3 regions of the Citrobacter sp. RHB25-C09 genome follow, and region 1 is predicted to be linked to each of the others. Evidence: predicted binding sites of a transcription regulator. Region 1 holds the regulator's gene; each other region holds the start of a gene.
The links. The regulator CRP, encoded in region 1, controls carbon source genes, mostly activating them, when cyclic AMP is high. The targets are predictions, from matches to a motif close to ATGTGANNNNNNTCACAT.
Positions count from the first base shown of each region.

Region 2: the regulator CRP is predicted to act here: its motif matches at 654-671, upstream of uxuA (mannonate dehydratase).
Region 3: the regulator CRP is predicted to act here: its motif matches at 868-885, upstream of epd (erythrose-4-phosphate dehydrogenase).

Region 1 is NZ_CP057483.1:382,093-384,343, reverse strand. It holds gene HVY19_RS01715 (phosphoribulokinase) at 1-91, shown strand, start outside; gene HVY19_RS01710 (OsmC family protein) at 187-591, opposite strand; gene crp (cAMP-activated global transcriptional regulator CRP) at 898-1,530, shown strand; gene HVY19_RS01700 (YccS/YhfK family putative transporter) at 1,582-2,251, shown strand, end outside.
Region 2 is NZ_CP057483.1:2,848,078-2,850,328, reverse strand. It holds gene HVY19_RS13315 (mannitol dehydrogenase family protein) at 1-562, opposite strand, end outside; gene uxuA (mannonate dehydratase) at 767-1,957, shown strand; gene yeiP (elongation factor P-like protein YeiP) at 2,072-2,251, opposite strand, start outside.
Region 3 is NZ_CP057483.1:740,949-743,199, forward strand. It holds gene HVY19_RS03565 (MltR family transcriptional regulator) at 1-84, shown strand, start outside; gene HVY19_RS03570 (nucleoside/nucleotide kinase family protein) at 81-791, shown strand; gene epd (erythrose-4-phosphate dehydrogenase) at 1,079-2,098, shown strand; gene pgk (phosphoglycerate kinase) at 2,147-2,251, shown strand, end outside.

The DNA of each region.
Region 1 (2,251 bases):
AGTGGTGCCGGGCGGCAAGATGGGGCTGGCAATGGAACTGATTATGCTGCCGCTGGTACAGCGACTGATGGAAGGCAAAAAAATCGAGTAAAGTGAGGTTTGCCGGATGGCGGCTACGCCTTATCCGGCCTACAAAACGACGCCTGCTGTAGGCCTGATAAGCGCAGCGCCATCAGGCACTGACCATTACGCCGCAATCACTTCATACGAATGGGTAATGTTGACGGCTTTTTCCAGCATCAGCGCCACAGAACAATACTTCTCCGCAGAGAGATCCACCGCACGTGCGACGGCGGCATCTTTCAGCTCATTGCCGGTCACAATAAAGTGCAGATTAATATGGGTGAACAGGCGTGGTGCTTCTTCACGACGTTCAGACGTCAGTTTGACTTCACAGTTGGTCACATCCTGACGGCCTTTCTGCAGGATAGAAACGACATCAATCGCGCTACATCCCCCCGCCGCCATCAGCACCATTTCCATCGGACTGGGGGCTTTGTCACCTGAATTACCGTCCATCAAAATCTGGTGCCCGGAAGCGGACTCCCCAAGGAAGGTTAAACCCTCAACCCATTTAACACGCGCTTGCATAATTTTTAACTCCAGTGCGTTAATTTTCCTTACAGATTACGCGCACATAACAATTCTCGCAACGGAAGGCGACCTGCGTCATGCTGAAGCGAGACACCAGGAGACACACGGCTAAAGCTATGCTAAAACAGTCAGGATGCTACAGTAATATATTGACGTACCACATGTATGCAGAGGACATCAATTTACAGGCTGAAGTTCGTTTTTGTCGGCCTCTTCCCAGGATTCGGGAAGCATTTTTTTGCAAACCCAGAGCAGCGACTTTTTCTGACTCTGGAGACAGCTTATAACAGAGGATAATCGCGCATGGTGCTTGGCAAACCGCAAACAGACCCGACTCTCGAATGGTTCTTGTCTCATTGCCACATTCATAAGTACCCGTCGAAGAGCACGCTGATTCACCAGGGTGAAAAAGCGGAAACGTTGTACTACATCGTTAAAGGCTCAGTGGCTGTGTTGATTAAAGATGAGGAAGGGAAAGAAATGATCCTTTCTTATCTGAATCAGGGTGATTTTATTGGCGAATTGGGCCTGTTTGAAGAAGGCCAGGAACGTAGCGCATGGGTACGTGCTAAAACAGCATGTGAAGTGGCTGAGATTTCCTACAAAAAATTCCGCCAGTTGATTCAGGTAAACCCGGATATTCTGATGCGCCTGTCTTCTCAGATGGCTCGTCGTCTGCAAGTTACATCTGAAAAAGTCGGTAACCTGGCTTTCCTCGACGTAACCGGTCGTATCGCCCAGACTCTGCTGAACCTGGCGAAACAACCAGATGCGATGACTCACCCGGATGGCATGCAGATCAAAATCACTCGCCAGGAGATTGGTCAAATCGTTGGCTGCTCTCGTGAAACCGTTGGTCGTATCCTGAAAATGCTGGAAGATCAGAATCTGATCTCCGCACACGGTAAGACTATCGTCGTTTACGGTACACGTTAATTCCGTCGAAACGGTGCGTTACTGTGTAGCGCGCCGTTTTTTGTTTTACCCATGTGGCGCAGACTGATTTATCACCCGGAGATCAACTACGCACTACGCCAAACGTTGGTGTTGTGTTTACCTGTGGGCATCGGGCTGTTCATTGGTCAGTTACATCTGGGCTTACTCTTTGCTCTCGTCCCCGCCTGCTGCAATATCGCCGGGCTCGACACTCCACATAAGCGCTTCTTCAAACGTCTGATCATTGGCGCATCGCTGTTTGCCGGATGCAGTCTGGTGATGCAACTGCTGTTGTTTCAGGACGTCCCCCTGCCGTTGATCCTGACCGGGCTAACGCTGACTCTCGGCGTCACGGCAGAGTTAAGCGCGCTCCACGCCAGGCTGCTTCCGGCGTCGCTGATCGCCGCGATTTTCACGCTGAGTCTGGCCGGGAATATGCCGGTCTGGGAACCACTGCTCATCTATGCCCTGGGCACCTTATGGTACGGATTGTTCAACTGGTTCTGGCTCTGGCTATGGCGTGAACAACCCCTACGTGAGTCGCTTAGCCTGCTATACCGTGAACTCGCCGATTATTGTGAAGCGAAATACAGCATGCTGACACAGCATACCGATCCGGAAAAAGCCCTGCCGCCGCTGCTGGCCCGGCAACAGAAAGCCGTCGATCTGATTACCCAGTGCTATCAGCAAATGCATATGCTTTCCGCGCATCGCAATAATG
Region 2 (2,251 bases), 1.9 Mb from region 1:
TGTTATCGCAGGAGAGAACGGTAAACGGAGGTAAACCCCGCAGATGTCTGCGCGACAGCGCCTCAACCAGAATACCGGGGGCAGAATGCGGCGCTTCGGGCGTCTCGAGGTCATGAACAATACGTGGATTACCCACATCGAGCATCCCGGTGGCGGGGTCAATACAGTAACCCTTCTCGGTAATGGTCAACGAGACGATGGCCACCTGCGGCTCGCAGAACTTTTCGATAATCGCCGCCAGTGAGTCGAGTTTTGCATTCAGACATTCATTGACCGCACCGACTATAATTGCCTGATTGCCATCGGCCCCTTTTTCCAGAACGGTGTATAAATGGTCCTGCTTGCGCAGTTGGCTCATCAGCGTATCGCCGCTGAAAAGGCTTATTTCACCGATTCCCCAGTCACCACCCTGAGTATTCAGTACCCGGTCAGTCAGTAACGCCTGATGTGCGCGATGGAAGGCGCCAAAGCCAAAATGCACGATTCGGGTCTGGAGTTTTTGTCGATCGTAGCGGGGCGTTTGCACGGTTTTCGGCAGCGTTGCTGAGGCAATTGTAGTCATTTTCCATACACCTGATTAACGATAAATTAACAAGCTCAGTGTAAAGTTATATGACAGCAAATAAAATTGGTAAGCCGTGTTTATCCGGTTAATGTGAGCTGGATCAACCAACCATTGGGCGTTTGTTGATCCTCATTGAGAAGCCTGTATGGTAGTCGTCATGTGGCAACATTAATTTGGTATAACAACTTGTGAGGTGAAGCAATGGAACAAACCTGGCGTTGGTACGGACCGAACGATCCAGTTTCCCTTGATGACGTGCGTCAGGCTGGCGCAACGGGTGTTGTGACGGCATTGCACCACATTCCCAATGGCGAAGTGTGGCCAGTGGAAGAGATCAAAAAGCGTCAGGCGGTTCTGGCTGAAAAAGGCCTCACCTGGTCGGTGGTTGAAAGCATCCCGGTACATGAAGATATCAAAACCCGCTCCGGGCAGTATCAGACATGGATTGCCAACTATCAGCAGAGTATTCGTAACCTGGCGACCTGCGGCATTGATACCGTCTGCTACAACTTTATGCCGATCCTCGACTGGACGCGTACCGATCTTGAATACGAAATGCCGGACGGCTCCAGAGCGCTGCGGTTTGATCAAATCGCCTTCGCCGCGTTTGAGTTACATATCCTGAAGCGTGCGGGTGCCGAAGCGGATTACAGTGAGGAAGAGCAGCGTCAGGCGCAGGCCTATTTTAATGCGATGAGTGCTCAAGAGATTGAAAAGCTCACCCGCAACATTATTGCCGGGCTACCGGGCGCGGAGGAGGGCTACACCCTCGATCAGTTCCGTGCGCGTCTGGCAGAGTATGACGGCATCAGCAAAGACGATTTACGCGACAATATGGCCGTGTTCCTGCGAGCCATTGTGCCTGTTGCGGAAGAGGTTGGTGTGCGCCTGGCCGTTCATCCGGACGATCCGCCGCGCCCGATTCTGGGGCTGCCGCGCATTGTATCGACCATTGAAGATATGCAGTGGCTTAAAGAAACGGTCGACAGTATTCATAACGGCTTCACCATGTGTACCGGTTCTTACGGGGTGCGCGCGGATAACGACCTGGTGAAAATGATCGAAACCTTTGGCGATCGTATTCACTTTACCCATCTGCGTTCAACCTGCCGGGAAGAGAACCCGAAAACCTTCCACGAAGGCGCTCATTTGCAGGGCGATGTGGATATGGTGGCGGTGGTGACGGCTATTCTGGCGGAAGAGCAGCGTCGCAAGAACGCGGGCGATTTGCGCCCGATCCCGATGCGTCCGGATCATGGGCACCAGATGCTGGACGATCTGCACAAGAAAACCAATCCGGGATATTCGGCAATAGGTCGTCTGAAAGGGCTGGCTGAGGTACGCGGTGTTGAACTGGCGCTGAAAATGACCCAGTTCCGCGATTTGCTCTAGCTTCAGGATAAATGCCCGATGGCGCGTTGCTTATCGGGCCTACGGGGAAGTAGCAGTAGGCCGGATAAGGCGTTGAAAACGCCGCCATCCGGCACTGTTTTCCCTGCCGGATAATTAATCCGCGCGTCCCATATAACGACGTTCTTCGATATGAATGCGGATTTTCTCGCCCGCGCTCAGGTACTCAGGGATCAGAATCACCAGACCGGTAGTGAGCGTCGCAGGCTTGTTGCGCGCACTGGCGGAAGCTCCTTTGATGCCCGGTGCCGTTTCGACGATTTCCAGATCAACCGT
Region 3 (2,251 bases), 360 kb from region 1:
TGGTCTGAAGTTCGCTTTACCGGAATGGTCAAGACGGCAATGACGCTGGCGATAACGTCAATTTTAAAGGAATTAACGCCGTGAAAATCGGACTGACAGTGAATGGGTTGCAGGTTGAAGCGTATTATCGTGATGAAGAAATAGAAAACGTCCATAAACCGTTATTGCATCGTTTAGCGGCATTCCACCATGCGCATCCAGAACGGCGCACAATAGTGTTTCTCAGCGCGCCGCCCGGTACGGGAAAATCTACGCTGACCACCTTCTGGGAATATCTTTCCCGGCAGGATAGCAATCTTCCAGAAATCCAAACGCTGCCGATGGACGGCTTCCACCATTACAACGTCTGGCTGGAGGCACACGGTCTGCGCGCGTATAAAGGCGCGCCGGAAACCTTTGACGTCGACAAGCTCGCGCAAAACCTGCGACAACTGCGAGAGGGGCAAAGCCGCTGGCCGCAATATGACAGACAAAAGCACGATCCGGTGGAAGACGCCATTGTGGTGACCGCGCCGATGGTCATAGTTGAAGGGAACTGGCTCCTGCGGGACGATGAACGGTGGCGGACGCTGGCTGAATTCTGCGATTTCTCACTGTTTATTCGCGCCCCGGCGGATGCCCTTCGCACACGACTGATCAACCGCAAGCTGGCCGGTGGCCTTTCGCTTGCCGACGCGGAGGCCTTTTATACCCGTACTGACGGGCCAAACGTCGAGCGTGTCCTGACGCAGAGCCGTCCTGCGGACCTGACTCTGCAAATGAACGCTGAAGGGGAATACCGCCTCTCCTGAAGGCAAATTATTCCAGTTATGCCGTGATGATTATTACGACACACTGGAATAATTCCGCCCCGATATACGGGGTAAAATGTGATGTAAGTCAGAAAATTCGCGAATCCATCTGGACAAACATTCCTTTTATTCACCGTTTCGCTTACTCTAGCTGAAGCGTTTCAGTCGATTAAATGTTCGACAAATAATCAATCAGTCGCAGTTTGCGATAGGTAAGGTTTCCCTGAACGTTGCGCTGGATTACTCTGTCAGCCACATCTGAATCGGGATAGCCTTGCAGGAGATCTATGACCGTACGCGTAGCGATTAATGGCTTTGGTCGTATCGGACGTAATGTGGTTCGTGCTTTGTATGAATCCGGACGTCGGGCGGAAATGACCGTGGTGGCAATCAATGAACTGGCGGATGCTGAGGGCATGGCGCATTTATTGAAATATGACACCAGCCATGGGCGTTTTGCCTGGGACGTGCGTCAGGAACGCGAGCAACTGAATGTCGGCGACGACACCATTCGCATCCTGCATGAATCGACACTTGAAGCGCTACCCTGGCGAGAACTGGGTGTTGACGTGGTGCTGGACTGCACGGGCGTGTACGGCAACCGCGAACACGGTGAAGCGCATCTCGCCGCCGGCGCAAAAAAGGTGCTCTTTTCCCATCCCGGCAGTAATGATCTTGATGCCACCGTAGTGTTTGGCGTTAACCAGGATCTGCTACGCGCAGAGCACCGTATCGTCTCCAACGCCTCCTGCACCACGAACTGCATCATTCCCGTCATCAAATTATTGGATGATGCCTATGGCATTGAGTCCGGTACGGTGACTACCATTCACTCCGCGATGCACGATCAGCAGGTCATCGATGCCTATCATCCGGATCTGCGCCGTACGCGTGCGGCGAGCCAGTCGATCATTCCGGTTGATACCAAACTGGCGGCGGGGATCACCCGAATTTTCCCGCAGTTTAACGATCGCTTTGAAGCGATTGCGGTGCGTGTGCCGACGATTAACGTCACCGCAATTGACTTAAGTGTTACGGTGAAGAAACCCGTAAAAGCTAATGAAGTCAACCAGTTGCTGCAAAAAGCGGCACAAGGTGCATTTCATGGTATAGTTGACTATACGGAATTGCCGTTGGTCTCAGTAGATTTTAATCACGACCCGCATAGCGCCATTGTGGATGGTACTCAGACGCGGGTCAGTGGTGCGCACCTCATTAAGACGCTGGTCTGGTGCGACAATGAATGGGGCTTCGCTAACAGAATGCTCGACACCACGTTAGCGATGGCTGCTATTGGTTTCAGGTAAAGCGCGTAAGCGCTTGCAAAACTTTAAGAATCAACGAGAGGATTCACCATGTCTGTAATCAAGATGACCGATCTGGATCTTGCTGGTAAACGCGTTTTCATCCGTGCGGATCTGAACGTACCAGTTAAAGAAGGGAAAGTAACCAGCGATGCG